One region of the Brenneria sp. L3-3C-1 genome, then DNA from elsewhere that is predicted to be linked to it. Evidence: predicted binding sites of a transcription regulator. Region 1 holds the regulator's gene; the other holds the start of a gene.

Region 1 (16,436 bases):
CACGAGCACGTTGATAGTTACGTTCAATCAGGGACTTCACTTCCTGATCGATGATCCTGGCCGTTTCATCAGACATATGCTTGGCTTTAGCCACGGAACGCCCCAGGAACACTTCGCCGTCTTCCTCGGCATACAGCAACGGACCCAATTTCTCGGAGAAACCCCATTGCGTAACCATGTTGCGGGCAATCGACGTCGCGACCTTGATATCGTTTGACGCACCGGTCGATACTTTTTCCATGCCGTAGATAATTTCCTCCGCCAGACGGCCGCCGTATAACGTCGAAATCTGACTTTCCAATTTCTGACGGCTGGCGCTGATAGCATCGCCTTCGGGCAGGAAGAAGGTCACCCCTAACGCACGGCCGCGCGGAATAATCGTCACTTTATGCACCGGATCGTGCTCAGGCACCAAGCGGCCGATGATGGCGTGCCCGGCTTCATGATAGGCGGTCGACTCTTTCTGCTGCTCAGTCATCACCATCGAGCGGCGTTCCGCCCCCATCATGATTTTGTCTTTGGCTTTTTCAAATTCCACCATAGACACAACGCGTTTATTACCCCGGGCGGCAAACAAGGCCGCTTCATTGACCAGGTTCGCCAAATCAGCACCGGAGAAGCCCGGCGTACCGCGTGCAATAACCGAGGCATCAATATCCGGAGACAAAGGTACGCGGCGCATATGCACTTTCAGAATCTGTTCACGGCCGCGAACATCCGGCAGGCCAACCACCACCTGACGGTCGAAACGGCCCGGACGCAGCAACGCCGGGTCGAGCACGTCGGGACGGTTGGTCGCGGCGATGACAATAATGCCTTCGTTGCCTTCAAAACCATCCATCTCAACCAGCATCTGGTTCAAGGTCTGTTCACGTTCATCGTGACCGCCGCCCAGACCGGCGCCGCGCTGACGACCCACCGCATCGATTTCATCGATAAAGATGATACAAGGCGCGGCTTTCTTGGCTTGCTCAAACATGTCGCGTACGCGGGATGCGCCCACGCCGACGAACATTTCGACAAAGTCTGAACCAGAGATGGTAAAGAAAGGCACCTTGGCTTCACCGGCGATCGCTTTTGCCAGCAACGTCTTACCCGTACCCGGAGGGCCGACCATCAGAATACCTTTCGGTATCTTGCCGCCCAGTTTCTGGAAACGGCTTGGCTCACGCAGATATTCGACCAGTTCGCTTACTTCTTCTTTTGCTTCGTCGCAACCGGCAACGTCGGCAAATGTGGTCTTGATCTGATCTTCCGTCAACATACGCGCCTTGCTTTTGCCAAAAGACATGGCGCCTTTACCGCCACCGCCTTGCATTTGACGCATAAAGAAGATCCAGACACCAATCAGCAGCAGCATCGGGAACCAGGAAATAAAGATCGAAGCCAGCAGGCTCGGCTCTTCCGGTGGCTCACCAACGACTTTTACATTCTTCGTTATCAGGTTATCCAGCAGCTTGGGATCGTTGACAGGAATATAAGTCGTGTATCTGTTGCTATCTTTTTTGATAACACTGATCTCACGCCCGTTAATACGTGCTTCACGGACCTGATCCTGATTCACCTCAGTTAAGAAGGTTGAATAATCCACCCTACGGCCATTCGACTCGCTGGGCCCAAAGCTCTGGAAAACGGACATCAGCACAACTGCGATGACTAACCAGAGAATCAGGTTTTTCGCCATGTCACTCAAGGGATTAACCTCATATTACAACTGTGTTAAAAAACAGCGTTAGGGTACTACAGTTTGCGCCCTGTCGCTACGATATACACTTCCCGTGATCTGGCACGCGAAGCGTCTGGCTTACGAATCTTGACCTTCGTAAACAGGGAGCGAATTTCCCGCAGGTATTCATCAAAACCTTCTCCCTGAAACACTTTAACCAGGAAACTTCCGCCTGGCGCTAATACATCCCGACACATATCAAGTGCTAATTCAACCAGATACATCGATTTCGGAATATCAACCGCAGGTGTACCACTCATGTTAGGGGCCATGTCGGACATCACCACCTGAACTTTGTTGTCCCCGACTCTTTCGAGAAGCGCTTTAAGGACTAATTCATCACGAAAATCCCCTTGCAGGAAATCGACTCCAACAATAGGATCCATCGGTAAAATATCACAGGCGATAATGCGCCCCTTACCGCCAATCTGCGTCACCACATACTGTGACCAGCCCCCGGGGGCCGCGCCTAGGTCAACCACCGTCATGCCGGGTTTAAACAGCTTATCGCCCTGTTGTATCTCATCAAGTTTAAACCAAGCTCGCGAGCGGAGCCCTTTTTTCTGCGCCTGTTGCACATATTTATCGCTAAAGTGTTCCTGCAGCCATCGACTGGAACTTGCAGAACGCTTTTTATTAGCCATCTATTTTCCAACTATTCTTAGTAAAGGCGCTCTCGGTGAGTAGAAACTTCTCACATATACCCAATCAGCACAGCCGGATTGGTTATAATCATGAGATGGCGGTAGAATGAGCCGTTTTCAATCCCAACCTAAGCAAAAAAGACAATGAACCTAAGTAATAAACAAAAACAACACCTGAAAGGTCTGGCGCACCCGTTAAAACCGGTTGTCATGCTGGGCAATAACGGCCTCACCGAAGGTGTTCTGGCTGAGATCGAACAAGCATTGGAACATCACGAACTGATCAAAGTGAAAATCGCTACGGAAGAGCGTGAAACCAAAACTTTGATTGTCGACGCGATTGTTCGCGAAACCGGAGCCAGCAACGTTCAGGTTATCGGTCATACGCTGGTGCTTTATCGTCCCGCGAAAGAACGTAAAATTGTGTTACCACGATAACACTTTTTATTTCAGGATACTCTGTTTTAACGGAAAGGTGCCATGCCTGTCTGTTAGAGAAAAGGCCGCAAGCGGCCTTTTTCTTTTCTTTACAAAGATTGCTGTTTTTATCATCAAAACAACAATCTTTACAGATATTCAACACTGGTTATTTCGTATTCCACATCTCCGCCAGGCGTGCGGATCACCACGATATCATCCTGCTCTTTACCGATAAGCCCACGGGCGATGGGCGAGTTCACTGAAATCAGATTCAGCTTAAAATCGGCCTCGTCGTCACCCACAATGCGATAGGTTTGTTCTTCTTCGGTATCCAGGTTGATCACCTTGACGGTCGCACCGAAAATAACCCGGCCCGTTGCAGACATCTTCGTCACATCAATGACCTGGGCGTTGGAGAGTTTGGCTTCAATATCCCGGATACGCCCTTCACAAAAACCCTGCTGCTCGCGCGCGGCATGGTATTCCGCATTTTCTTTCAGATCGCCATGCTCACGGGCTTCGGCAATCGCGGCAATAATTTCGGGCCGGCGCACACTCTTCAAAAAATCCAGTTCTTCGCGTAATTTTTCGGCACCACGCAACGTCATCGGAAATTGTTTCATATTGTCTATACCTCTAAAAAATCCGTACGACTCAAATAATCGTCATCCTGACGCGTTAATCATCAAATACGACGCAGGATCTACTACATGCCAGTGCTTCCTGGCGATTAAACAAAAGTAACCAGCCCCGGAACAAATTTTCCAGGCCGGAAGCGATTTTGCATTTTGATACGCATTTTAACCCAGAGTTCCATGAGGGTCATCGTTTACTTTAGGCCTTATTGCACCGTAGTATGACCACACGTTACCCTGTTGTTAGCTGAGATTATGCGTTTTTCATCGATTCTTACCGGACTTGCCTGCGCTTTTGTTCTGCATTCCCATGCAGCAACTGTTGAAGATCACATCCAATACCTGCCCGATGGCGCCAATCTGGCGATGGTGGTGCAAAAGATTGGGGCTACTACGCCAACAATGGCTTTTAACAGTCAGCAGATGGCGCTACCGGCCAGTACGCAAAAAGTGTTGACCGCGCTGGCCGCCCTCCTTCAGTTGGGGCCGGACTATCGCTTCGTCACCACGATGGAAAGCCATGGCCCGGTAACTAACGGTATATTACGCGGCAACCTGATCGTCCGCTTCAGCGGCGATCCTACTCTGAAACGTCAGCAAATACGCAACATGGTACAGGAATTAAGAAAGCGCGGCGTACAGGAGATTGCCGGGGACGTGATGATCGACACCTCGGTTTTCGCCAGCCACGATAAGGCGCCCGGCTGGCCCTGGAACGATATGACCCAATGCTTCAGCGCCCCGCCGTCGGCCGCCATCGTTGACCGTAACTGTTTCTCTATTTCGCTTTATAGCGCGCCTAAAGCCGGCGATAACGCGTTTATCCGCGTTGCGTCATATTACCCGGTGCAAATGCTCAGCGAGGTTCGTACGCTGGCCAAAGGCTCTCCTGACGCGCAATACTGCGAACTGGATGTCATCCCCGGCGAACTGAACCGTTTTACGCTAACCGGCTGCCTGACGCAGCGCGCGGATCCTCTGCCGCTGGCCTTTGCGATTCAGGATGGCGCCAGCTTTGCCGGCGCCATCGTCAAAGACGAACTGTTGCAGGCGGATATCCGAATCCAGGGCAGCTTACGCCGTCAGACGCAACCGGGCCCGGCCGGCAGCGTACTGGCGCAAACCCAGTCAGCCCCGCTGCATGACCTGCTGACCGTTATGCTTAAAAAGTCCGACAACATGATTGCCGATACCGTTTTTCGCACCATCGGACGTGAGCGATTCAATGTGCCGGGCACGTGGCGCGCGGGCGCCGATGCGGTACGTCAGGTATTACGCCAGAAAGCCGGGGTTGATTTGGGCAACAGTATTGTGGTGGATGGCTCCGGTTTGTCGCGCCATAATCTGATCTCCCCCGCAACCATGATGCAGGCATTACAGTACATTGCCCAACACGATCAGGAGCTGAATTATATTTCGATGCTGCCGCTGGCCGGATATGACGGCACGCTACGTTATCGCGGCGGGTTGCATGAGGCGGGCGTAAACGGCAAGGTTTCCGCCAAAACCGGCGCATTGCAAGGGGTTTATAATCTGGCGGGCTTTATCACCACGGCCAGCGGTCAGCGAATGGCTTTCGTCCAGTTCCTTTCCGGTTACGCGGTTCCACCGGAAGAACAACGCTCACGCCGCGTCCCGCTGGTGCGGTTTGAAAGTCGTTTATACAAAGATATTTATCAAAATAACTAACAAAAACAGCGCAGTGAATGCGCTGTTTTTTGGCTAACGATAACCGTCGTCATGCCCGCGAAAGCGGGCATCTGTTTCGGACGGGATAGATAATCAGCGATGATAAATCGTTTCGACGCCCTCTTCGTCATCGTCGTCCCAATCATCATCCCACTCTTCTTCGGCTTCGCTTTCCGCCGTCGCCAGTTGCTCACGGTGATAGTCGTCCCACATAAACTCGACTTTCTCCGGTTCGCTTTCCTCTATCGCCATGGCTTTTGGCTGTACCTTCAGGAAGTTCATCACATCCCAGCACAATGCATTGACGCCTTCGCGATTGGCGGCGGAAATCAGATAATATTTCTCTTCCCAGCCCAGCGCGGCGGCGATTTCCTTGGCGCGTTTCTCAGCTTCGGCTTTGTCAATCAAATCGATTTTATTGAATACCAGCCAGCGTGGTTTTTCAGACAATCCGGCGCTGTATTGCTGCAATTCATTCACGATCACTTTGGCGTTTTCTACCGGATCGGACTCATCGATCGGCGCCAGATCAACCAGATGCAACAGCACCCGGCAACGTTCCAGATGCTTCAGGAAGCGAATGCCTAAACCCGCGCCGTCAGAAGCCCCTTCAATCAACCCGGGGATATCGGCGACCACAAAGCTTTGTTCACTGTCCATACGGACGACACCGAGGCTTGGAACCAATGTGGTAAAGGGATAGTCAGCCACTTTCGGCTTGGCGGCGGAAACGGCGCGGATGAACGTCGACTTACCCGCATTAGGCAGCCCCAGCATGCCGACATCCGCCAGCAACAGTAACTCCAGCATCAGTTCGCGTTCTTCACCCGGCGTACCGTTGGTTTTCTGGCGAGGCGCGCGATTGACGGAAGACTTGAAGCGGGAGTTTCCCAAACCATGCCAGCCGCCTTTGGCAACCATCAGTTTCTGCTGATGGCGCGTCATATCGCCCAGCACTTCGCCGGTGCCCTGATCCAGCACCCGAGTGCCGACAGGCACCTTTATCGTGATGTCTTTACCGCGTTTCCCGGTACAGTCACGGCTCTGACCGTTTTGTCCGCGTTCGGCGCGGAATGACTTTTCAAAACGGTAGTCGATCAGCGTATTCAGGTTTTCATCCGCCAGCAGATAAACGTCGCCGCCGTCGCCGCCGTCGCCGCCGTCAGGGCCACCATTGGGAATATATTTTTCACGGCGGAAGCTTACGCAGCCATTACCGCCATCACCTGCCACAACCAGAATTGTGGCTTCATCTACAAACTTCATCGATTCTCTCCGCAAAAAACCAATAGAGAATATCTACTTGTTTTAGGCTATTTATTGGTTCTTTTTGGCGTAACCTATTGATTTTAAGGTGTGTGGCATGCTTCGCCATTCACCATTAAAAACTGACGCGCCAGAACCTGTTCCGGCAAAGGGGCGGATTGTACCCGCTTACCTCAATATTTTCATCTGTATTAAAAATAAACAGTACAGACGGGATGTCAAAACGTCGCCATCATGATGACCTTTACAGGTTAGCGCCGCTTGTATTTTACACGGGCGACTTACTTTGGCACGACGATGGATACCGGCTCTCTTCTTCCAGGGAAAAAACGGTGCCCGATTGCAGAAAACATCGCCCCGGCCACCACGACCAAAGCGCCGATATACCCTAGCAAATTCAGCACCGGCGGCGCAAAGAACGTCGGCCAAGCCAATGCCAGCAAATCGGAAAAAAGCAGGGTAAATAACGGGGTGAGCGTAATAACCGCGCTTACCTGCGCCGCCTGCCAACGCGCCATCGCCTCTGCCAGCGCCCCATAACCTATCAGCGTATTGGCGCCGCAAAACAATAGACAAACAAGCTGCCAACCATCAAGTTGCAGAATAACCGCAGGGCGCGCCAATGGCGTAATAAACAGAACGCAAAGCACATAAAGCAGCAACAGAATCTGCTGTGACGTCAGACGGCGCAACAGCACTTTTTGCGCCACGCCGTATGTCACCCACACCGCGGCGGCGCAAACGCCCAGCAATACGCCCAGTGTGTAATCGGTAAGACGCGTGAAGATTTCAATCAGGCTGGCGTTAAAAAACAATACCAGTCCGCAAACCAGCATCACGGCGCCAATAACCTGCGTAATGCGCATCTTTTCTTTTAAGATAAGCACGCTGGCAAACATCATACCGACCGGCGAAAGCTGACCGATAACCTGAGACGCAGTCGGGCTGAGATATTGCAATGACGAACTGAAAAAAACGAAATTTCCCAATAGCCCGCAGGTCGCTATCAATAACACAACCCACCACCGGCGCCGCCGAAAGATCCGCAACGGCGGTAATTGTTTTCGTGAAAACAGCACGATCCCCAGACCGAATGAAGCGATGAGGAATCGGTACCAAACAATGGTGTACGGCTCCATGACAACCAGAACCTGCTTCATGGCGATCGGCAGCGCGCCCCAGCAAATCGCCGTAATCAGCGCCAGACAGAGACCGATGCCCGTCTGTTGTTGCGTATTCATGTTCGTCTCAGATGATCACCAGGAAGCAGAATGTAAAAAGCCCCGCAACGAATTGCGGGGCTTAAATCTATAAGACCTGACGCGAAAAATTATTCAGCAACGATACTGATATATTTACGGTTTTTAGGGCCTTTCACTTCAAACTGCACTTTACCGTCAGCCAAAGCGAACAGCGTATGGTCTTTTCCGCAGCCTACATTGCTACCGGCGTGGAATTTGGTTCCGCGCTGACGAACGATGATGCTGCCAGCTAATACAGCTTCTCCGCCGAAACGTTTTACGCCCAGGCGTTTGCTTTCTGAGTCACGGCCGTTACGAGTTGAACCGCCAGCTTTCTTGTGTGCCATTAATCCGCTCTCCTAAATCTTAAGCGCTGATGCCGGTGATTTTCACGTCAGTGAACCACTGACGATGGCCCGCTTGCTTACGGTAGTGTTTACGACGACGAAACTTAACAATCTTAACTTTCTCGCCGCGACCGTGAGCAACAACTTCAGCTTTGATCTTACCGCCATCGACGAAAGGAACGCCGATTTTGATTTCTTCACCATTGGCAACCATCAGAACCTGATCAAACTCAATAGCTTCACCAGTTGCGATGTCCAGCTTTTCCAAGCGAACGGTTTGACCTTCGCTTACTCGGTGTTGTTTACCACCACTTTGGAAAACTGCGTACATAAAAAACTCCGCTTTCCGCGCACTCAACGTATGATTATCCAGAGCGCACTATAAATATTCACAATAGGGCGCGAATTCTACGCAAAAATACTGAGGATGACAAGTGCAGAATCAAACGTTGTGAAGAAAAAGAATACAACGTATTAACTGCCGTTTATCTCTCTCATTTTTCCAGTACAATCTACTCAACAAGTTCCCTCATATGCCGATATGAAACAGCAATCTTACGGCGATGTTGAAGATATTAGCTGGCACAAACAATGAATCTAGAGCAAATCACAGCGTTAACCACTCAGGACATGACCGCCGTTAATGAAGTCATTCTTGAGCAACTGAACTCGGATGTCGTACTCATTAATCAACTCGGCCACTATATCATCAGCGGCGGCGGCAAACGTATCAGACCGATGATTGCCGTGCTCGCCGCCCGCGCGCTCGCCTATGACGGTCATAAGCATATTACCGTGGCGGCATTGATCGAGTTCATCCACACCGCCACCTTACTGCACGATGACGTTGTGGATGAGTCCGACATGCGCCGCGGCAAAGCGACGGCAAATGCGGCTTTTGGCAATGCGGCCAGCGTACTGGTCGGCGACTTTATCTATACCCGCGCGTTTCAAATGATGACCAGCCTGGAGTCGCTGCGCGTACTGGCGCTGATGTCCGAAGCCGTCAACGTGATAGCCGAAGGCGAAGTACTACAGTTGATGAACTGCAACGATCCCAATATCACCGAAGAAAGCTATATGCGGGTCATTTACAGTAAAACCGCACGATTGTTCGAGGCTGCCGCCCAATCATCGGCGATTCTAGCCGGTGCGACGCCGGAACAGGAAAAAGCATTGCAGGATTACGGCCGCTATCTGGGCACGGCGTTTCAGCTAATTGATGATTTACTGGATTATAACGCTGACGGCAAAACGCTGGGTAAAAATACCGGCGATGACCTTAATGAAGGCAAACCGACCTTGCCTTTGCTGCATGCGATGCATAACGGCAATGCGGAACAAAGCGCCATGATTCGCCAGGCGATTGAAAACGGCAACGGACGCCACCTGCTTGATCCCGTACTTGCGGCCATGCAGCAGTGCGGTTCGCTCGACTATACCCGTCTGCGCGCAGAGGAAGAGGCGGATAAAGCGATTGCAGCGCTGCAACCGTTATCGGAAACCCCCTTCCGCATTGCGCTTGAGGGGCTAGCTCACCTGGCAGTGCAACGTGATTTCTGACAACGTCGCCTTGTGGTGATTAGCAATTATGCTGTCTGGTCATCGGCGACATCATCCAGACGAGACAGCATAGCTAAGGTGCCTTCACGCAAAATAAAATTAATCAACCGGGATTGTTCGCTTTCCGAAAGCTGATGAAAAATATGAATCCATGACGCCAGCAATGCGGGTTCTTTTTTTGCCTGATACTCCAGCACCTCGCTTTCTTTCAGCAACAGCGAATCTTTCACCTCATCAGGCAAACTGCGGATGGAATACTCAACGCCGCGCCCTTGAACACCTTTGCGCCGCCTTCTCTCCCAACCGTCCTCGCGGGCCCGTTTGTTTAATCCCTGCGGAGTTTTAGGCAGCCCGCCCACGCCAATCAGTTCATTAGTCGCAAACCACTCTTTGTCCATACTCACTACTCCTTGTTTATTCCTGAGGCAACGCCGGTCGCGCGCCCCAAAAGTTTCCATATAATAGACTATAATTACCTAAACATCTAACGTTCACGCGTTATTGGTATCACTAAAGCTGTAAACGGCGCGCCATCGCAGGCATTTCATATGAATCATCAGGAAAGAGTAAAAACAGAGGAATAAGGCGTATCGCCATCTGAACAGATGGCAATAGAAGGCCGGCATTTACTCGGCGATCCTATCTGGATCGGCGTTCTCAGTAGACACGCCAAGCTGGCTCAGCGTGGCGGAGACGCCGACTCTCAAAATATAGCCAATCAGCTCGTCTCTTTCTTTTTCAGAGAGTTGATAATATATCTGCAACCAAACGGCCAGCGTGGCGGGCTGTTTTACGGAATATGCCGGGGAATCGCTTTCGAGTAATAAGGATTTTTTTACCGTATCGGGAAGACTATGAATCGAATACTCCACACCTCTCCCCTGAACGCCTTTACGACGGCGCTTTTCCCATCCATCTTCACGAGCGCGTTTATTCAATCCCTGTCTTGATTTCGGGAGGCCGCCGACACCAACCAGCTCGCTGGTAGCAAACCACTCTTTTTTCATAGCCTTTCATCCTGATAGTGCCATGCCTAACAAAAACCAATTTATTTGGAAATTAATTGAGAATCTTTTAGAAAATTAATGCTATATTATTTCCAAATAATAGTATCACGTTAGCCTGGCATATAACTCACATTCGTTATTTATACCACTAATACACAGTCGTCTTATAGCAATAAGGGAAGGATTATGACTTTAAGGAAACATGACTGGCATCCCGCTGATATCATTGCCGCCTTGCGCAAAAAAGGCACAACGCTGGCTGCGGTATCACGTGCTGCCGGATTAAGTTCATCAACACTGGCTAATGCGTTGACGCGCCCCTGGCCTAAAGGAGAGTGGTTGATAGCTGATGCGTTGGGGATCCACCCATCAGAAATCTGGCCAAGTCGTTATTATGATCCGGAAACCAACGAGCTTATTGACAGAAAGAAACTGATTCGCCCCCAGTAAAGACAAAAGCCGGAGAGACACTCTCCGGCTTGTAGACTCATGATGACGAAATCGCAGCGTTCATTAGCCTTTTATGAAAGACTCGCCCAGTTCGATATCCTGATTTAGCGTATCCAACATATTCGTGAGCGACGCTTGCTCAAACGCGCTTAACGTACCAATGTCTTTACGTTCAACAATACCCTCTTTACCCAACAGCACAGGCTGAGCAAAGAAACGGGCATATTTGCCGTCGCTTTCTACATAGGCGCATTCAACAACGTTGCTTTCACCCTGCAAGGCACGAACCAGAGACAGGCCGAATCGGGCAGCTGCCTGCCCCATCGACAAGGTCGCCGATCCGCCGCCGGCTTTCGCTTCCACAACTTCGGTACCGGCATTCTGGATGCGCTTTGTCAGGTCGGCGGCTTCCTGCTCGCTGAAGCTTACGCCGGGGATTTGCGACAGCAAAGGCAGAATCGTCACGCCGGAATGGCCGCCGATAACAGGAACATTGATGTCCTGCGGTTGTTTGCCTTTCAGTTCAGCCACAAACGTATTAGAACGGATGATATCCAGCGTGGTGACGCCGAACAGTTTGTTTCTGTCGTAAACGCCCGCTTTTTTCAACACTTCGGCGGCGATAGCCACTGTCGTATTCACCGGGTTGGTGATGATGCCAATGCAGGCTTTGGGGCAGGTACTGGCGATTTGCTCAACCAGATTGCGCACAATCCCGGCATTTACATTGAATAAATCTGAACGGTCCATACCCGGCTTACGGGCCACGCCAGCAGATATCAACACGATGTCGGCGCCAACCAGCGCCGGGGTCGCGTCTTCGCCGCTATAGCCTTTGATTTTGACTGCGGTAGGAATATGGCTCAGATCAACCGCAACGCCCGGGGTTACCGGAGCAATGTCATAAAGCGATAATTCCGAACCTGAAGGAAGCTGGGTTTTGAGGAGGAGCGCAAGGGCCTGACCAATACCGCCTGCTGCACCAAGAACTGCAACTTTCATCCTAAACTCCTTATTATCGTAAAGTACAAAAATTTTGTGAATTCATATAATTATAGAATTAACACTAGAAGAAAAAATGAAGCGCATTTACTTACCGTCAACGGATAGCGCTTAAAGACTGAAAATATCCTATGTCTCTAATAATAAATCAAAAACGGCTAATAATTTGAAAGGTAAGTAAAGTTAATGGGCTTTTGAGTTAAAAATGCGGCGCACATTTATGGCCAGTCAACTAGGGGACTACATTACACCGATCGTCGGTCTGCAAACAACATCATTCTGATAACATTTGGTTCACTTTTATGTGACCTGCAACACAGTTTTCAGACTCGCCGGCTTGGCGGAATTTTTATTTTTTTATTCATCCGGATCATAACGGATGAACGGCGCTATTATACGCATTATGATTGCATAAAAATTCACTTATCTGCATAATAACGACACAAATAACCCTATGAATCCGGTGCAGAATGCGTAACACGACAAAACAGGAAGACTTAGTTAAGGCGTTCAAAGCGCTGCTGAAAGAAGAAAAGTTCAGCTCTCAAAGTGAGATCGTTCAAGCTTTGCAAGATGACGGATTTGAAAACATCAATCAGTCCAAAGTCTCACGCATGCTGACTAAATTTGGTGCGGTACGGACACGTAACGCCAAAATGGAAATGGTTTACTGTCTGCCCGCCGAGCTTGGCGTTCCCACCACCACCAGCCCACTCAAGAATCTGGTGCTGGACGTCGACTTTAATGATGCCGTAGTGGTTATCCATACCAGCCCGGGCGCAGCGCAGTTGATCGCGCGTTTGCTCGACTCGTTGGGTAAATCAGAAGGGATTCTCGGCACCATCGCGGGCGATGACACCATCTTCACCACCCCAGCCAGAGGGTTCAGCGTCAAACAGCTTTACGAGGCTATTTTGGTGCTGTTCGAGCAGGAACTGTAGCCGAACAGCCGTAACAACATCGCCCGCGCCTTGATGATGTTGATGAAAGCCGCGATGTCGCCAGCGACGCGGGCTATGGATGATTCGGCTTAAATGGCCGGCAATTCAGCCAGCGGCCAGCGCGGTCGCACCGTGATGCCGAGTTCCCGCCGTTCTCCCTGTTGCAGGCGAACCGTTCCCGCGTAAGCGATCATGGCGCCATTATCCGTGCAAAACTCCGGCCGGGCATAAAATACCGCCCCGCCCCGTTTTGTCATCATCTCGCCCAGACGCTGACGCAGCGTACGGTTGGCGCTCACGCCCCCGGCTATCACCAGCCTTTTGAAGCCGGTTTCATCCAGCGCACGACGGCATTTTATCGCCAGCGTATCCACCACCGCATCCTCGAAAGCTCGGGCAATGTCCGCCCGGGTTTGTGCATCATCATCGTTATTGCGGATCGTATTGGCCGCGAAGGTTTTTAAACCGGAGAAACTGAAATCCAGCCCGGGGCGATCGGTCATCGGACGCGGGAACGTAAAACGCGCGGCGTCGCCGGCCTGAGCCATTTTTGACAGCATCGGCCCGCCCGGGTAATCCAGCCCCAGCAATTTTGCCGTTTTATCAAACGCCTCGCCCGCGGCATCATCGATTGACTCGCCAAGCAGCCGATACTCGCCGATGCCGGTGACGCTGATTAGCTGCGTATGACCGCCGGAAACCAGCAACGCCACAAAAGGAAATTCAGGCGGATTGTCTTCCAGCATCGGCGCCAGCAGGTGCCCTTCCATATGATGCACCGCGACCGCCGGAACATTCCAGGCAAACGCCAGCGAGCGGCCTATCGTCGCCCCGACCAACAGCGCCCCCACCAGTCCGGGGCCGGCAGTATAGGCCACGCCGTCAATATCACCGGCTTTTAAATCCGCTTCGCGCAGCGCCGCCTGGATCAACGGCACCGTTTTACGGACGTGATCGCGTGAAGCCAGTTCGGGAACGACGCCGCCATAATCCGCATGGAGTTTTACCTGGCTGTACAACTGATTAGCGAGTAAACCGGCCTGAGTGTCATAGATGGCCACGCCGGTTTCATCACAGGATGTTTCGATACCCAATACGCGCATTGCTGTTCCTACTTTATATTACGGTGCAAGCATCCCGACGATGCAGCTTGCTTCATACGGCAGATAGTCTACCATAAGCCCCCCGGTTTCTGCGCTGACGGTGCGCTGAGCGTTTTATGATCGCCCAGCCCTTTACAAGGACGCCCTGTTTGCAGTAGAATTCCGCACCATTTTGAAAAGGCTGGCACAAGGCCAGCGGCAAACCGAATTTATTAAGGTGAGAGGCACATGCCGGTAATTAAAGTACGTGAAAACGAGCCGTTCGACGTAGCTTTGCGTCGCTTCAAGCGTTCCTGCGAAAAAGCAGGTGTTCTGGCCGAAGTTCGTCGTCGTGAGTTTTATGAAAAACCGACAACTGAACGTAAACGCGCTAAAGCATCCGCGGTAAAACGCCACGCGAAGAAGTTGGCTCGAGAAAACGCACGCCGCACTCGTCTGTATTAATTTTCAGGAGGGCTTCCTCCACCGCGTGATTAATCCGCAGACTTAGTAGTTGCATACGAAGGCCGTGCATTTCCGCAAGGAATGCGCGGCTTGTTGTCGTTTATAAGCTATCGTTAACAGGGGCTTATGGCTGGACGAATTCCACGCGTATTTATTAATGACCTGCTGGCTCGCACCGACATCGTCGATCTCATTGACGCGCGCGTCAAACTGAAAAAGCAGGGCAAGAATCACCATGCGTGCTGTCCGTTTCACCACGAAAAAACTCCCTCGTTCACCGTAAACGGCGACAAGCAGTTCTACCATTGTTTTGGCTGTGGCGCACACGGTAACGCCATTGACTTTTTAATGAATTACGATCGTCTCGAATTCGTTGAAAGCATTGAAGAATTAGCCACCATCTATGGTCTTGAAGTGCCGTATGAAACCGGCACCGGGCCAACCCAGTTTGAGCGTCATCAGCGGCAAAGCCTGTATGAACTGATGGGGCAACTGAGTTCGTTTTATCAGCAAACGCTAAGCCAGCCTGTCGGCGCTCCCGCGTTGCAGTACTTGCAACAGCGAGGATTGAGCGCCGAAGTAATTAGTCATTTTGCGATTGGTTTCGCGCCGGCCGGCTGGGATAACGCCTTAAAGCGTTTCGGACGCAATAATGACGATCGCAGCACATTGAACGATGCCGGCATGCTGGTGACTAACGATCAGGGCCGTACTTACGATCGTTTCCGTGAACGCGTGATGTTCCCTATTCGGGATAAGCGGGGGCGGGTCATCGCATTTGGCGGACGGGTATTAGGCGATGGCGTGCCGAAGTATCTGAACTCGCCGGAAACGGAAATTTTCCATAAAGGCCGCCAGCTCTATGGCCTGTATGAAGCGCAGCAAAACCATCCGGAACTGAAGCGGTTGCTGGTGGTTGAAGGGTATATGGATGTCGTCGCCCTGGCGCAGTTTGGTATTGATTATGCGGTTGCGTCGCTGGGAACCTCCACCACAGCCGATCATATTCAGTTACTCTTTCGCGCCACCGATCAGGTCGTCTGCTGTTACGACGGCGACCGGGCCGGGCGGGAAGCGGCATGGCGGGCGCTGGAAACCGCGCTACCCTATTTAAATGATGGCCGTCAGTTACGCTTTATGTTTCTGCCGGATGGCGAAGATCCCGACACGCTGGTGCGCAAAGAAGGCAAAGCCCTTTTCGAACAGCGAATGGAGCAGGCTTTGCCACTGTCGCAGTTTATGTTTGAAACGCTGCAACAGCAGGTGGACATGAGTTCTCCTGATGGACGCACGAAGCTCAGCACGTTGGCGCTGCCCTTGATTGGTCAGGTGCCAGGTGAAACGTTACGCTTATATTTACGCCAGCAGTTGGGCAATAAGCTGGGTATCCTGGATGACAGCCAGTTAGACAGGCTGTTGCCCAAAGTGGCTGAACATGCTCAGCCCTATCAGCCTCCGCAGCTAAAAGTCACAACTATGCGTATACTTATAGGGCTATTAGTTCAGAACCCAAGACTTTCAGCGGAAGTTCCCGAACTGGCGCTGGAAGACATAGAAGAGAGCAAAGTGGCTGGCCTGTCCCTGTTTCAGGATCTGGTTAAAACCTGCAACGCCAGCCCCGGAATGAATATGGGTCTGCTGCTTGAGAAATATAGAGACAGCAAATACCGGAAGCAACTTGAAACCATGGCTTCCTGGAACCATATGATCGAAGAAGATGAGCTGGACGATAAGTTCAGAATAAGCCTGGCGGAACTCTACGATCAACTGTTGAAACAACGTCAGGAAACATTAATCGCCCGTGAGAGAACGCACGGGCTTAACGCCAAAGAAAGAAAAGAGCTTTGGTCGTTGCAACTGGCCTTAACCAGAAAAAACTGATTATTGCGGCTTAATTGCCGATAAATAGCAGGGTCGAGCCCTGCAAAGAGCCGCTACGGGGTCCGCGGCGATAAGAA
Region 2 (16,436 bases), on a different contig from region 1:
GAACGGAACGCCTTTCGCCACCAGATAATCCGCCAGCTCCGTGGCGTTGGCGTAACCCTGCTCGGCCGCTTCCTGACAACGCGGACGCTTCACCTGAATGCCTTCCAGCACCAGAGCCGCCATCATCAGACAGTCATGCCAGGTATCCAGCGCATCGAACAACCCTTCCTTGTCTTCCTGCATGTCTTTGTTGTACGCCAGCGGCAGCCCTTTCAGCGTCATCATCATACCAGTCAACGCGCCCTGAACCCGGCCGCATTTGCCGCGGATCAGCTCCAGCGCATCGGGGTTCTTCTTCTGCGGCATCAGCGATGAGCCGGAAGTCACACGGTCGGAAAGCTCCACAAAAGCCGCTTCGCCGCTGTTGAAGAAAATCAGGTCTTCGGCAAAACGGGATAAATGCACCATGCCGATCGACGCATCAGACAACAGCTCCAGTACGTGATCGCGGTCAGAGACCGTATCCAGGCTGTTGCGCGTGGCGCCGGCAAATCCCAGCCAGCCCGCCAGTTGTTCGCGGTCGATGGGATAGGCGGTGCCGGCCAATGCGCCGCAGCCCAGCGGGCTGACGTCCAGACGCTTCAGCGTATCTTCCAGACGGCTTTCGTCGCGCACCAGCATTTCATGATAAGCCAGACACCAGTGGGCAAACGTGACCGGCTGGGCGCGTTGCAGGTGAGTATAACCCGGCATCACCGCGTCCTGATTGGCTTCCGCCGTGGTGACCAGCGCCTGACGCAACTGGCGCACCGCCAGCAGCAGTTCGGCAACCTGCGCCTTGCACCACAGCTTCAGATCGGTCGCGACCTGATCGTTGCGGCTGCGCCCGGTGTGCAGTTTCTTGCCCAAATCGCCGACCTTTTCGATCAAACGCTGCTCGACCCAGCTATGAATATCTTCCGCATCGCTTTGCAGGATCATTTCAGGATCGACCCGCACTTCGCTCAGCAACGCGTTCAGCGCCTGTTCCAACTGCTGTTGCTCCTGACGGCTGAGCACATTGACGGTAACCAATGCTTTCGACCAGCCAATCGAGCCGATGATGTCCTGCTCTGCCAGACGGTAATCAAACCGCAGTGAGTCATTGAACTGTTTAAAACGTTGATCTGCCGCCTGACTAAACCGACCGCCCCACAAAGCCATAACCCTTACTCCTGAAATTCAGATAAATGCAGGTATGACATCATGCCATACCCGAAAACCGCTTACGCTAAAATACGCGTCCCAATCGCCACCCCGTTAAACAGCGACGGTAGCTGATCGGCATGCCGCCAACTGGCGATATCCACCGGCCGCCCCAACGTACGGGCCGCATCCAGCGCTGCGTTGACCTTGACGATCATGCCATCGGTGATGATGCCCTGCTCAATCAGTTGCTCCGCTTTTTGCGCGGTCATTTCCGCAATGCGCTGGCCTTTTCCATCCAGAATGCCGCTCACGTCGGAAAGCAGGATTAAATCCGCGCCCAGCGTTTGCGCCAGCGCCGTCGCGGCCTGGTCGGCATTCACATTCATCAAGTCGCCCCCATCGGTAATCCCGATGGAGCTGACCACCGGCAGATAACCCGCCGACAACAGCGTATTCAGCAGCGCAGGCGAACCCGCCTGCGCTTTACCGACAAAACCCAGCGCTTCATCCAACTGCGTCACTGTCGTGCTGCAGCCGTCCGCCAGACACAGGCCGACGGCGTCAATACCGTGCTTCCTGGCCCACGACAGCAGCGTTTTATTCGCCGACCCCGCCAACGCGCCGGTAATAATGTCGATCTGATCGGCGGGCGTCACGCGCAGGCCGTTTTTCTTCACCACCGGCAACGACAGCTTTTTCATCAGATCGTCAACCAGACATCCGCCGCCATGCACAATCACAAGCGGGCGCTGGTGCTGCTGACGATAGGTAACCAGTGCGGTGAACAGACGCTCCAGCGCCTCTTCGCTATCCAGTAAAACGCCACCTAGCTTGATAATTAACGGATTCATTGTTCTCTTCGCGCCTCAGAATGGTAAATGATAATCAGAGTAAAGACTGGGTTTCCGGGAAACCAAAACGAATATTCATACATTGTACCGCCTGCGCCGCGGCGCCTTTCAGCAGGTTATCCTCCGTGGCGACCACAATCAGATGCTCGCCCTGTACGGAAAAACCGATATCGCAGAACGGCAGCCCGACGACGGATTTCAGCGCCGGCACCCCTTTCTCATACAGGCGCACCAGCGGTTTGCCGTGATAGGCGTTGTGATAGGCTTCGGCCACATCCTGCTGCGTCACGTCCGGCTGCAACCGACAGGTGATAGTCGCCAGTATCCCGCGAGCAAAATTGCCTAAATGCGGCGTAAAAATAACCGGCGTACCGAGGTGAGTCGAGATTTCAGGCTCATGACGATGGGTAAAAATACCATAAGGATGCAGACTGACCTCACAGAAACTGTTGGTCATGGAGGCTTTACGCCCCGCGCCGCTGACGCCGCTGACGGCGTTGATCACCGGCCATTGCGCGGTATTCAGCAATTGACCGTCCACCAGCGGCTTCAACGCCAGCTGTGAGGCTGTCGGGTAACATCCCGGCACCGCAATCAGTTGCGCATGTTTAATGCTTTCGGCCTGCCATTCGGCCAGCCCGTAGACAGCCTGAGCCAGCCAGTCGGTATGCTGATGCTCAAACCCATAATACTGACGGTAAAATTCCGCATCATTAACACGGAATGCGCCGGATAAATCGAAAACGGCGCAGCCCGCAGCCAGAAACTCGGGCGCCAAATCGTGGCTGACCTTGTGATCCGTCGCCAGAAAGACCACATCGACCCCTTTGGCCGCTTCCGCGACATGGGTTAACGGCTGGACCGGCAAATCAATGATGCCTTTCAACTGCGGATGCAAATCAGAAATTAATTTTCCTGCGTCTACGCTTTGCGCTGAAACGGCTAAAGCGGTTATGTTCATCTGTGGGTGACGGTTCAGGTAAAGCGCAAGTTCGGCGCCGGTATAACCGCTTGCACCAACAATCAACGTATTCAGCATGGGATCTGCGTACCTTCTTACTTATCAATGGAACAGGTAACAGGGCTCACCAGCGCCATCACGCTGTTCACCCGTGAAGCTAAGCGGAGTGGTGAATTCATCATCACTGATACCTTATGGTTTCCTTTCACTTAGCGTTATTGTATTTTTATTCAAAATAAATGCATGAATATTGATACTATCCTAACCAGAGGCTGTCAACAGTGAAGATGAATTTACCCCCTTTTATTGAGCTATACCGGGCGTTGATCGCGACTCCGTCCATCAGTGCGACCGACAGCGCGCTCGATCAAAGTAATCAGGCATTAATCAACCTGCTGGCAGGCTGGTTTACCGATTTAGGCTTTCATGTTGAAGTCCAGCCGGTCCCCGGCACGCAACATAAATTTAACATGCTGGCGCGAATCGGTGAAGGTAAAGGGGGATTGTTGCTGGCCGGGCATACGGATACCGTGCCTTTCGACGACGGGCGTTGGACGCGCGATCCCTTCACGCTGACCGAACACGACAATAAGCTGTACGGCTTAGGCACCGCCGACATGAAAGGCTTCTTCGCTTTCATTCTCGATACGCTGCGCGACATTGATCCGGCGAAACTGACTAAACCGCTGTATGTGCTTGCCACCGCCGACGAAGAAACCACCATGGCCGGCGCCAAATATTTTGCCGGGTCGACGCAGATCCGCCCGGACTGCGCCATTATCGGCGAACCGACATCGCTACAGCCGGTTCGCGCCCACAAAGGCCATATGTCCAGCGCTATCCGCATACAGGGGCAATCCGGCCACTCCAGCGATCCGGCGCGCGGCGTCAACGCCATCGAATTGATGCATGAGGCCATCTCGCATCTGCTGGCGTTGCGCAATACCCTGAAAGAGCGCTATCACCATGCGGCGTTCAATATCCCCTATCCGACCATGAATCTGGGTCATATTCATGGCGGCGATGCGGCCAACCGCATCTGCGCCTGCTGTGAGCTGCATATGGATATCCGTCCGCTGCCGGGGTTGACGCTCAACGATCTGAACGGGCTACTGTCTGAAACGCTGGCCCCGGTAAGCCAACGCTGGCCGGGGCGTTTAACCATCAGTGAACTGCATCCGCCGATCCCCGGTTATGAATGTCCGGCGGATCATCATTTAGTGTCGGTGGTGGAGAAATTACTCGGTACGCAAACAGAAGTCGTCAATTACTGCACCGAGGCGCCGTTTATTCAGGAACTCTGTCCGACGCTGGTGCTGGGGCCGGGCTCCATCAATCAGGCGCATCAGCCGGACGAATTCCTTGATACCGCGTTTATCAAACCGACGCGCGCGTTGATTGCGCAGATGATTCAGCATTTCTGTCACCACTGAGTCAACGGATAGCGGCCTCGCCAGCGTATATCACTAGCCGCGGGCCATTTTACGGGGCATTTATGCCCCCGTTTCCCCTGCTTAAATTAGCGCCCCTAATATCAGCGCATCTGTAATTAAATTTCACAAATTGCCAAACCTGCATCAATACGGGTAAAAAGATCGGCTGATATAAAGAATCGTGGGAACAAAGAATCGCCAATTGACGAATCAACCTTGTCGTGGCTAGATGAGGGAAGAGCTGTATTTTTTCTGGTGAAACAAACTTACAAAAAATTGAGATGGGTCAGGGTAACTATGAACGAGCAATATTCGGCAATGCGCAGTAACGTCAGCATGCTAGGTAAGCTACTTGGCGATACGATCAAGGAAGCGCTGGGTGAGAACATTCTTGATAAAGTAGAAACAATTCGTAAATTGTCAAAATCCTCCCGAGCAGGCAGTGAAAAGCACCGTAAGGAACTGCTGAACACACTACAAAATCTGTCCAACGATGAGCTATTGCCGGTTGCCCGTGCATTCAGTCAATTTCTTAACCTGACCAATACCGCTGAGCAATACCACACCATTTCGCCGCATGGCGAGGCCGCCAGCAATCCGGAGATGCTGACCACCGCCTTTAATCGTTTGAAAGCCAGCAAGGATTTGACGGAAAAAGACATTCGGGAAGCCATAGAATCGCTTTCTATTGAATTAGTGCTGACCGCGCATCCGACGGAAATTACCCGTCGGACGCTGATTCACAAGCTGGTCGAAGTCAATACCTGTCTCCAGCAGCTCGATCATGACGACCTGGCGGATTATGAACGCAACAAGATTATGCGTCGTTTACGTCAGATCATTGCGCAATCCTGGCATACCGACGAAATCCGTAAAATTCGCCCCACCCCCGTGGATGAAGCGAAGTGGGGCTTTGCCGTGGTTGAAAATAGCCTCTGGGAAGGCGTTCCGGCGTTTTTGCGTGAACTGGACGAGCAGATGGAGAAATCGTTTGGTTATCGGCTGCCGATAGAAGCCGTTCCTGTACGCTTTACGTCCTGGATGGGCGGAGACCGTGACGGCAACCCCAATGTCACCGCTGAAATTACCCAGCATGTATTGCTGCTCGGCCGCTGGAAAGCCGCCGACCTGTTCCTGCGCGACATTCAGGTTCTGGTGTCGGAACTGTCAATGTCCGCCTGCACGCCGGAAGTGAGCGAACTTGCCGGCGGCAGCGAAATACAGGAACCGTACCGCGCCATCATGAAATCATTGCGGGCCCAGCTCACGACCACGCTAAGCTATCTGGAATCCCGCCTTAAAGGCGCGCAATCGCTTCCGCCCAAGGATTTATTGATTAGCAATGAACAGCTCTGGGAGCCGCTGTATGCGTGTTATCAGTCGCTGCACGCCTGCGGCATGGGCATCATCGCCGACGGGCAGTTGCTCGACACGCTGCGTCGCGTACGCTGCTTCGGCGTACCGCTGGTGCGTATTGATGTGCGTCAGGAGAGCACCCGCCACACCGAAGCGTTGGCTGAAATTACCCGCTATCTTGGTTTAGGGGATTACGAAAGCTGGTCCGAGTCCGACAAACAGGCCTTCCTGATCCGTGAATTAAGTTCCAAACGTCCGCTGCTGCCACGTCAGTGGGAACCGAGCGCGGACACCAAAGAAGTGCTTGATACCTGTAAGGTTATCGCCAAATCCCCGGCGGGTTCGATTGCCGCCTATGTCATTTCGATGGCCCGCACGCCATCAGACGTGCTGGCCGTTCATCTGCTGCTCAAAGAGGCTGGCTGCCCGTTTGCTTTACCGGTCGCCCCGCTGTTCGAAACGCTGGAAGACCTGAACAACGCCGATGATGTCATGACGCAACTGTTGAATATCGACTGGTATCGCGGTTTCATTCAGGGCAAGCAGATGGTCATGATTGGCTACTCCGACTCGGCGAAAGATGCCGGCGTCATGGCGGCATCGTGGGCGCAATACCGGGCGCAGGATGCCCTGATTAAAACCTGCGAGAAAGCCGGCATTGCCCTGACGCTGTTCCACGGCCGCGGCGGTTCCATCGGCCGCGGCGGCGCTCCCGCCCACGCCGCTCTGTTGTCCCAGCCGCCGGGAAGCCTGAAAGGCGGCCTGCGCGTGACCGAACAAGGTGAGATGATTCGCTTTAAGTACGGCCTGCCGGAAGTCACGATCAGCAGCCTGGCGCTTTATACCGGCGCCATTTTGGAAGCCAACCTGTTGCCGCCGCCGGAACCCGAGCAGGAATGGCATGAGATTATGAATGAGCTGTCGCGTGTGTCTTGCGATATGTACCGTGGGTATGTGCGTGAAAATCCAGACTTTGTTTCTTATTTCCGCGCAGCCACGCCGGAACTGGAGCTGGGCAAACTGCCGTTAGGCTCGCGCCCGGCGAAACGTCGTCCTAACGGCGGCGTCGAAAGCCTGCGCGCCATTCCGTGGATCTTCGCCTGGACGCAGAACCGCCTGATGTTGCCGGCGTGGCTGGGTGCGGGCGCCGCGTTGCAAAAAGTCGTGGACGACGGCAAACAGAAACAGTTGGAAACCATGTGTCGCGACTGGCCGTTTTTCTCCACCCGTCTCGGGATGCTGGAAATGGTGTTTTCCAAAGCCGACCTGTGGCTGGCCGAATATTACGATCAGCGCCTGGTGGATAAGACGCTGTGGCCGTTGGGAAAACAGCTGCGTGAACAGTTGGCGGCCGATATTCATGTCGTGCTGACGATCGCCAATGACGACCACCTGATGGAAGACCTGCCGTGGATTGCCGAATCCATCGCCTTGCGTAACGTTTATACCGACCCGCTGAACGTTCTTCAGGCTGAATTGTTGCACCGTTCACGCCAACAGGAAAATCCCGAACCCGAGGTAGAACTGGCGCTGATGGTGACTATCGCCGGTGTTGCCGCCGGCATGCGCAACACCGGCTAATCACCGCACAGCGATCTTCAGTAAAAAGCAGAGGCCGGTTCATGTGACCGGCCTCTCAATTGATATGCTCCTGTCCGGCGCCTGAATCAAATCAAATACTTATCCTGTAAAAATTGCCGGGCGCGATTATCTAATCCGTACTCCGCTTCAAGCCAGCTATCGACAGAACCATGACGCTCATAAATGGCCTGTAATGCCGTCGAGATAAACGCTTCCTGAACCGACAGTACATACGCAAACTGCCCCAGCGCTTTATCACTCATGGTCTGGGACAAATGCGCCATTAACTGTTGTCGGAAAGGCGTCAGCGTGGTGTCGGTGAGCAGATAATCTTCGATCACCGTTTGCTCATCGGCTCCCAGGGCCAGCATCACCAGCGCCGACCCCATACCCGTACGATCTTTCCCCACCGCGCAGTGCTGTACCAGCGCGCCGTTATCCGGTTGCAACAGCAGCGAGACCAGGTGGCGGTATGCGGAGTTATCGAAAGGTAAGCGGCGGTAAAGCTCCAGCATGAATGCCTGTGAATCAAAGGTCTCCAGCACATCCGAACCTAAAGAATCCAGGTTCGCCGTGACCTCGTGCCGCAGCGGGTTTGCGGGGAATGGATGGTAGTTTGCGCCAGACCAAAGAATATCGGGCTTGAGCGCAATTTCATCGGGATCGCGGTAGTCAAGAATATCGGTAACGGGCACCCCGGCCAGTTGTTCACAATCCGCCGGACTCAATAAATCCAGCGAGCCGGAGCGAAATAACTTTCCACGCCGGATAAGACGCCCATCCGCCGCCCGATTACCGCCCAAATCGCGGAAATTGATCCCGCCGTCCAGCGGCACTAAAGACGGATGGAGTAACGTTGGTTCGGTCATACCTCTCCCGGTGATGGCTTAAAGAACAATTATGCCGAGGCCAGCAATCGACGGGTGGCGTCCAGCATAACCTTAACGACCGTCGTTTCCGCCAGCTTCATGGTCGCGGCATCAGGAATTTCCTGCTGGGTGCGATTGACAATAACCCCGGCGATCATGCCGGCGCGCAGCCCCTGGCTGGCGCACATGGTCAGCAGCGTGGCGGATTCCATCTCATAATTCAAAACGCCCATGCTTTGCCACTCTTCCATTGAACCGCGGAAGCGGCGCGCCACGCGGCCGGAAAACGTATCATAACGTTCCTGCCCCGGATAAAACGTGTCGGATGATGCGGTCACGCCGACATGCAGCGCGGCGCCGGCCGCTTTCGCCGCCTCGACCAGCGCGGTCGTACAGGCAAAATCCGCCACCGCCGGAAATTCCATCGGCGCAAAATGCAGACTGGCGCCGTCAAGGCGCACCGCCGCCGTCGTCACCAGCACATCTCCCACATTGATGCCCGGCTGAATAGCGCCGGTAGTGCCGACTCGCAGGAAAGTGCGGATACCAAGCTGAGCCAGTTCTTCAACCGCAATCGACGTTGACGGGCCGCCAATGCCGGTAGAGCAGACAATAACCGTCTTTCCGTCCAATTCGGCGCGCCAGGAGGTGAATTCACGGTGCGACGCCAGATGTACCGGGTTCTCCATCAGACGGGCTATTTTTTCGACGCGCTCGGGATCGCCGGGAACAATCGCCAGCGTCGCCCCTTGTAAATCATGCTTCGTCAGACCGAGATGGAACACATCAGATGTAGACATAACCGCCTCCCAGGCAATGAGTTGGATAATCAGAGGGATAAGGACAGACTTTATCGTATTACGATGGCATTTTTAGTGATGACTATCACTCATAAAAAAGAAACAAAAACTAAACGTACATAAAAACGTGATATGCATCACTAATCAGAGTTTCACAACGCTTCCCGCCGTTCGCCCCTTTTATTGTAGATTCTTTACTCATCGATACGATTTGTCGCAGAAGTGAAATTTGCTGCCGAAATGAAAAAAGGAGGCTTTCGCCTCCCTCAGACCGTTGACAAACCTATCACCCTTTATCGAACGGTGATAATGGAATGGAAGAGTAAAGCGTCCGCGCCAGGGATGGCGCGGTTCGAGCTTACAGGGACGTACTTGCAGCGTCTTTACGATCCATCCATTATCGCCGCTCACCAGGCTTTGTCAGCAACCTCAAGGAGGCTTTCGCCTCCCTGGTCATTGATACATGCTTACTGCGTTTCACGCAGACGCCGGGCCGCCTGTACCAGGTTCGCCAGCGCCTGACGGGTTTCCGGCCAGCCGCGGGTTTTTAGGCCGCAGTCCGGGTTAACCCATAGGCGCTCCGCCGGGATACGCTGCGCGGCTTTAAGCAACAGCGCTTCCATCCATTCAACGCTCGGCACGTTCGGCGAGTGAATATCATACACGCCCGGGCCGATTTCATTCGGGTATTCAAACTCTTCAAACGACTCCAGCAATTCCATATCGGAACGTGACGTTTCAATGGTGATCACATCGGCGTCCAGCGCCGCAATGGAATCCATGATGTCGTTGAATTCGCAATAGCACATATGGGTATGGATCTGCGTGTCATCCTGCGCGACCGCCGCATTCAGACGGAAGGCGTCCACCGCCCAGGCCAGATAGGCCGACCAGTCGGAGCGATGCAGCGGCAGACCTTCACGCAGCGCAGGTTCGTCAATCTGGATAATGCCGATACCGGCTTTTTCCAGATCCGCCACTTCATCGCGCAGCGCCAGCGCGATCTGTTTGGCAATGGTTTCCCGCGTCACGTCTTCTCGCGGGAAAGACCAGCACAGGATGGTGACCGGGCCGGTCAGCATGCCTTTCATCGGCTTATCCGTCAGCGACTGGGCATACTTCGCCCACTCAACGGTAATCGCTTCAGGACGGCTGACATCGCCGATAATCACCGGGGGTTTCACGCAGCGGGAACCGTAGCTCTGCACCCAACCATTCTGCGTAAACACAAAGCCGTCCAAATGTTCGCCGAAGTATTCCACCATGTCGTTACGCTCGGCCTCGCCGTGCACCAGCACGTCCAGCCCCAGACGTTCCTGCTCCGCCACCGCTTGCTTAATGTGTTCGGCGATGCCGGTACGATAATGATTGCCGTCCAGACGCCCTTGCTTGAAGTCCAGACGCAGGCCGCGAATTTCCGTGGTTTGCGGGAAAGAACCAATGGTGGTTGTCGGCCATGCGGGCAGATTGAAACGCTCGCGCTGTGCTTTGGCGCGCAGCGGATACGGCTGCCGGCGCTGGCTGTCCTGCGGCGTAATGGCCGCCAGACGCTGAGCCACCGCCGCATTGTGCACGCGGGTCGAGGTACGGCGGGCGCGGATCGGCGCGCTGTATACCGCCAGCGCCCGATCGTCGCCGCTGTTCAACGCCTGAGACAGCAGGGACAGCTCGGCGCACTTCTGGATAGCAAACGCAAACCAGCTTTTTACTTCATCATCCAGGCGCGTTTCCACGTTGAGATCGATCGGACTATGCAGCAGCGAACAGGAGCTTCCCAGCCAAAGCGTGCGTTTGCCCGCCAGCGGTTGCAAACGTTCAAACCAACCACTCAGATCGGCGCGCCATACGTTACGCCCGTTAATCACGCCCAGCGACAGCAGCCAGTCAGCGGGTAATTGCGCATTCAACGCCGCGGCATCATCCTTGCCGTGCACCAGATCGACGTGCAGCCCCTGTACCGGCAGCGCTTTGATGGTCGGCAGATTCTGACCGATGCTGTCGAAATAGGTGGTCAGCAATAATTTCACCGACCCTTGCAGCGCATCGTATGCGGGTTTGAACGCCGCCAGCCATTCCTGCGGCAACTCCAGAACCAATGCGGGTTCATCGATCTGTACCCATTCGATGCCACGTTTAGCCAGTTCAGTCAGCACCTGGCGATAGACCGGCAAAATGTCCTGCAACAGCGATAAACGATCGAACTGCTCGCCTTTTACCTTACCGAGCCACAGATAGGTTACCGGCCCCAGCAGCACGGGCTTCACCTTGTGCCCCAACGCCAGCGCTTCATCCACTTCATCCAGCAACTGCGTCCAGGTCAGTTTGAACTGCTGCCCTTTGGTAAACTCCGGGACCATATAGTGGTAGTTGGTGTTGAACCACTTGGTCATTTCGGCGGCGGCGGCGGGTTCGCCGGTCGGCGCCCGTCCGCGACCAATACGGAACAGCGTATCCAGGTCAACGGAGCCATTCGCGTTCTGATGACGGGCCGGTACGTTGCCCAACAGCAGGCTGGTGGTCAGCACATGATCGTACCAGGCAAAATCACCCACCGGCAGCAGATCGACGCCCGCATCTTTTTGTTGCTGCCAGTGACGCGCCCGAAGTTCACGTCCGACAGTCAGCAACTCTTGCTGTGTCGCGTTGCCTGCCCAATAGCTTTCCTGCGCTTTTTTCAATTCGCGTCGCAATCCAACACGTGGAAAACCCAGTGTGTGATTTAAAATCGTCATCGTAATTCCTCATTTAGCCGTCCAGATGTTTACACATCCATAATCCGCAGGTAGTGTATGATGCACAAGCGCAATTTATTCACTGTCACTGTGAAGGACTCTCATGATCGAACTTAAACACCTGCGAACGCTGCAAGCACTGCGCAATACGGGATCGTTAGCCGCGGCTGCCGCTGCGCTTCATCAGACCCAGTCGGCGTTGTCCCACCAGTTCAGCGATCTGGAACAGCGTCTTGGGTTCAGGCTATTTGTGCGTAAAAGCCAGCCGCTGCGCTTTACGCCGCAGGGAGAGATCCTGTTGCAGTTGGCCGAGCAGGTGTTGCCGCAAATCCAGCAGGCGTTACAGGCATGCCACGAACCGCACCAAACCACGCTGCGTCTGGCGATTGAGTGTCATAGCTGTATTCAGTGGCTGACGCCGGCGCTGGATGAGTTCCATCAAAGCTGGCCGCAGGTGGCGATGGATTTTAAATCCGGCGTCACGTTCGATCCGCAACCCGCTCTGCAACAGGGCGAACTGGATCTGGTGATGACCTCGGATATCCTGCCGCGCAGCGGGCTGCACTATGCGCCGCTGTTTGATTTTGAGGTCAGGCTGGTGCTAGCGCCCGATCATCCGCTGGTCGCCAAAGAAAAAATCGAACCTGAAGACTTAAGCGCGGAAACCCTGATGATCTACCCGGTTCAGCGTCAACGATTGGATGTCTGGCGCCATTTTCTGCAACCTGCCGGCATCAGCCCGGCGTTGAAGAGCGTCGACAACACCTTGCTGCTGATTCAGATGGTTGCCGCCCGCATGGGGATCGCCGCGCTGCCGCACTGGGTGGTGGAAAGTTTTGAACGTCAGGGGCTGATTGTGACAAAAACGTTGGGAGAGGGGCTATGGAGCCGGTTGTACGCCGCCGTCCGGGACGGAGAACAGCGCCAACCGGTGATCGAAGCGTTTATTCGCTCGGCGCGTCAGCACGCTTGCGATCATTTACCGTTTGTGCGGGACGCTTCACGACCCAATGCCGGTGCACCCACAACGAGGACATAATAATTAATGCCCCGATGATAAAGCTCGGCCAGTGGGGTTTTTCCTGCCAGATAGCCAGATTGACCAGCAGCGCGGCCGGAACATGGAAATTATTCATGATCCCCAGCGTGCCCGCATCCACCTGAGTGGCGCCGTAGTTCCACATAAAGTAGCCCAGACCCGAGGCCGCGACACCCAGCCAGATTAAAACCCCCCACTGCAACGAGGTGGTGGGCAGTTGGTTGGCATTGCCGAACAACAGCCAGGCGACCACCGAAACCGCCAGCGCGCCCAGATAAAACCATGAAAAGGCGGTATGTTGCGGCATCGGATGGACTTCCATCAGGCGCTTATACCCGACTTGCCCGATGGCAAAAAAGATGTTCGCCGCCTGAACCAGCACCAGTCCCCAGACAAAATGCGTGCTGACCTCATCGTAACGGATCACCGCCGCGCCCAGCACCGCCAGCAACGCGCTAAAGACATACCCCCAACGCAGACGCTCACGCCGCAACAGATCGTAAATCAGCGTGACATATAACGGCGTCATCACCGTAAAGAGCAAAAACTCCGGCACGGTAAGATATAAATAAGCCTGAAAAACAAATAGATACATAATCCCCAGTTGGCAGGCGCCAACCAGTAGATACAGTAAAATGACGCGCGGCGCATAGCCCCGCCAACGTAAAAAGGGCAGGAACACCAACGCAGCCAGCCCGACGCGCATCAATACGGAAAACCAGCTATCGACCTGGCCCGCCAGATATTCGCCAATCAGACTAAATGAAAAAGCCCACAATATGGTGGTGATAACGAGTAATGGCACAGCACAATATCCGCTCAGCAAAGAAGTGCCGTTATTGTAACGGAGGAAAGAAAATAAATTTTAACCAATATGGTTTACATCTGAGCAAATAAACAGCTAACAATCCTCAAAAGCTGTACGGCAAAAACTTACCCTGAACCGATGTAATCAATTGCAATGTATCGTCGATACATTCCGGCAAAGGCATCAAAAGAAATAACCCCTTTCAATATTCCGAAAGGGGTTAGCAATTAATCGAAGTGAGTAATAAGAAGATTGAATATCACTATTAAATTTGCCATCTGAACCAGGCAAAAAAGACGTTCCCATTATTATAAGTGCCGGGAATATACGTCGCCTGAAAAGAAAGCTTTTGGTAGCTTATTGATGCCAGAGGCAACAAGACCGGAATAGGAATATAGTTCCAGTTGTCGCGCATCGTGACGCCGGCGGTGAAACCTAACCCCAGTTGGAAGTCCTGATCGCGGGTCGGCCGCCAGCGTTTCTCAAAACCATAGCCGCCGATAGGCTCCCATTTGTTATGGGAATCCTTAAACGCCATGGCATAAATCCCATGCCAGTCGCCATCTTCATCAAAGCGCGACACGCCATACCCGGCCCCCCACGGACGCTCGTTATACTCATCCGTTTTTTCTTTATCGTACGTCCAGCGGTTATGCCAGGTAATCGCCGGGATGTAGATATCGTGGTTTGGTGATTCCGACCAGGTTTTAGACAGGTTATTTTTACTTCTCTGCCACCAGCTTTCATCGTGCTCTGCCGTGACGGTTCCGGCGCCGCGGTTATCCGCACCGTTGTTCGCCGCAGAGTAATTATTTTCCGTGTCAGTTGCATGAGCCAACATCGGCATAGCGGATGACGCCACAAAACACAGGGTTATTAAAACGCGCTTTAAATACATTATTGAACTCTCTGCAACCATAACACCACCTACACAGATATCAGAATATATCGTTCAACCCATTCTGTTTGCACAGATAGTACGACAATAAAACAGCTCGTCATTATGTAGTAAAATACGACGAGGGTAGTTAAATAAATGACTATCCGTGAAATAGTTTCAGACGTTTCCTACTCTGAATAACTAACAACAGCGAGCTAGCGGATAATTTATAAATAACGTTTTTTATTGACGCATGAAGCGACGGTATTAAATACCGTCTCCATACTCAAAACCACGATTCACACCGTTGAAATACTGATCCATATCCATTGACGGCTTATCCGTTTCCGGACGGCCGACTATCCGGGCAGGAACGCCGGCAGCGGTGGTATGGGGCGGAACAGGCTGTAAAACCACCGAACCCGCGCCGATTTTGGCGCCGCGCCCGATCTCAATATTCCCCAGGATCTTGGCGCCCGCGCCGATCATTACCCCTTCGCGGATTTTAGGATGGCGATCGCCGCTGGTTTTCCCCGTACCGCCCAGGGTAACGGATTGCAGAATGGACACATCATTCTCAACAATCGCCGTTTCGCCGATCACAATACCGGTCGCATGATCGAGCATGATCCCGCAGCCGATAGTCGCAGCCGGGTGAATATCAACGCCAAAGGACACCGAGATCTGATTCTGGAAGTAGATCGCCAGCGCCTTACGATCCTGAGACCACAGCCAGTGACCGATGCGATACGCCTGTAAGGCGTGAAATCCTTTCAGATAAAGCAACGGCGTTGAGTATTTATCCACGGCGGGATCGCGCAGGCAGACCGCCTGAATATCGCGCGCGGCGGAAATGATCATCTGCGGATCGGCATGGTAAGCCTCTTCAGCGACTTCACGGATGGCAATGGCGGGCATGATCGGACTAGACAGCTTATTAGCCAGCATATAGCTTAGCGCGCTACCCAGATTTTCGTGTTTCAGCAATGTGGCATGAAAAAAACTGGCCAGCATCGGTTCGCAATCCGCCAGATTACGCGCCTCAGCCTTAATATTTTTCCAGACCAGTTCCAGTTCTTCTGTCGACATTGCCTTGCTCTCCGCAGTACCACATACCGAATTATACCCTGCCGGCTTGAAGTCGCGAGGGATGTTCGTTCACTCACCGCCCGCCCGCAGCGCCCATGACTTTGGGTATACAATTTGTCGCCGACGCCGTTCACACACAAAAAACACCCTAGGCCGCCGGCATTAAGCAAGCTTGGTCATAGGATGTTATAAATGAGTGCTTTCGTCTTTGCGTGTACGCCCCAGCAGACTTAACGCTGCTTCCCGGGCATCTTTTCCACAGTACAGGACTTGCCAAAGTTGCTCGGTAATCGGCATTTCAACGCCGTAACGCTTCGCTAATGCCAATACCTCTTTGGTATTGCGATATCCTTCGACAACCTGACCAATCTTATCCTGCGCTTCCTGAACCTCCATCCCCTGCCCCAGCATCATACCGAAACGTCGATTACGGGATTGGTTATCGGTACAGGTCAGCACCAGATCGCCCAATCCGGCCATGCCCATAAAAGTGGTGGGATCGGCGCCCAATGCCACACCCAGCCGGGTCATCTCCGCCAGACCCCGGGTAATCAACGCCGTACGTGCGTTGGCCCCAAAGCCAATGCCGTCAGACATACCGGCGCCGATAGCGATAACATTTTTAACCGCCCCGCCCAGCTGTACGCCGATAAAATCAGGATTGCTGTATACCCGGAAACTTTTACCGCAATGCAGCAAACGCTGAAGATCATCGGCAAATGCGTCATCCGTCGCCGCCAGCGCAATCGCCGTAGGCAGGCCGGCGGCCAACTCTTTCGCAAAGGTCGGCCCGGATACGACAGCAAGCGGGATTTGTTCCCCCAACGCTTCTCGGGCCACGTCCTGCAACAAGCGTCCGGTTTCCGCTTCCAGCCCTTTCGTCGCCCACACTATCCGCGCGTCAGCGCG

The links. Region 1 encodes ArgR, which controls arginine synthesis, uptake and breakdown. Its sites were predicted from a motif close to ANTGAATAAAAATACANT; they were not measured.
Region 2: a site for ArgR is predicted at 3,158-3,175, ahead of argC (N-acetyl-gamma-glutamyl-phosphate reductase). Genes of this name have one in related genera too.

The regions. Positions count from the first base shown of each region.
Region 1 covers NZ_JAEMHF010000005.1:55,962-72,397, reverse strand. The annotation lists gene ftsH (ATP-dependent zinc metalloprotease FtsH) at 1-1,684, opposite strand, end outside; gene rlmE (23S rRNA (uridine(2552)-2'-O)-methyltransferase RlmE) at 1,741-2,370, opposite strand; gene yhbY (ribosome assembly RNA-binding protein YhbY) at 2,515-2,808, shown strand; gene greA (transcription elongation factor GreA) at 2,937-3,413, opposite strand; gene dacB (serine-type D-Ala-D-Ala carboxypeptidase) at 3,681-5,114, shown strand; gene cgtA (Obg family GTPase CgtA) at 5,208-6,380, opposite strand; gene JG725_RS12020 (DMT family transporter) at 6,662-7,621, opposite strand; gene rpmA (50S ribosomal protein L27) at 7,711-7,968, opposite strand; gene rplU (50S ribosomal protein L21) at 7,988-8,299, opposite strand; gene ispB (octaprenyl diphosphate synthase) at 8,560-9,531, shown strand; gene JG725_RS12000 (DNA-binding protein) at 9,558-9,929, opposite strand; gene JG725_RS11995 (DNA-binding protein) at 10,158-10,538, opposite strand; gene JG725_RS11990 (helix-turn-helix transcriptional regulator) at 10,725-10,988, shown strand; gene mdh (malate dehydrogenase) at 11,052-11,990, opposite strand; gene argR (transcriptional regulator ArgR) at 12,461-12,931, shown strand; gene tsaD (tRNA (adenosine(37)-N6)-threonylcarbamoyltransferase complex transferase subunit TsaD) at 13,021-14,034, opposite strand; gene rpsU (30S ribosomal protein S21) at 14,263-14,478, shown strand; gene dnaG (DNA primase) at 14,605-16,359, shown strand.
Region 2 covers NZ_JAEMHF010000009.1:142,023-158,458, reverse strand. The annotation lists gene argH (argininosuccinate lyase) at 1-1,143, opposite strand, end outside; gene argB (acetylglutamate kinase) at 1,206-1,979, opposite strand; gene argC (N-acetyl-gamma-glutamyl-phosphate reductase) at 2,014-3,018, opposite strand; gene argE (acetylornithine deacetylase) at 3,222-4,373, shown strand; gene ppc (phosphoenolpyruvate carboxylase) at 4,671-7,310, shown strand; gene JG725_RS16450 (tyrosine-protein phosphatase) at 7,397-8,179, opposite strand; gene udp (uridine phosphorylase) at 8,209-8,979, opposite strand; gene metE (5-methyltetrahydropteroyltriglutamate--homocysteine S-methyltransferase) at 9,447-11,711, opposite strand; gene metR (HTH-type transcriptional regulator MetR) at 11,815-12,750, shown strand; gene JG725_RS16430 (carboxylate/amino acid/amine transporter) at 12,656-13,555, opposite strand; gene pagP (lipid IV(A) palmitoyltransferase PagP) at 13,824-14,456, opposite strand; gene cysE (serine O-acetyltransferase) at 14,706-15,527, opposite strand; gene gpsA (NAD(P)H-dependent glycerol-3-phosphate dehydrogenase) at 15,714-16,436, opposite strand, start outside.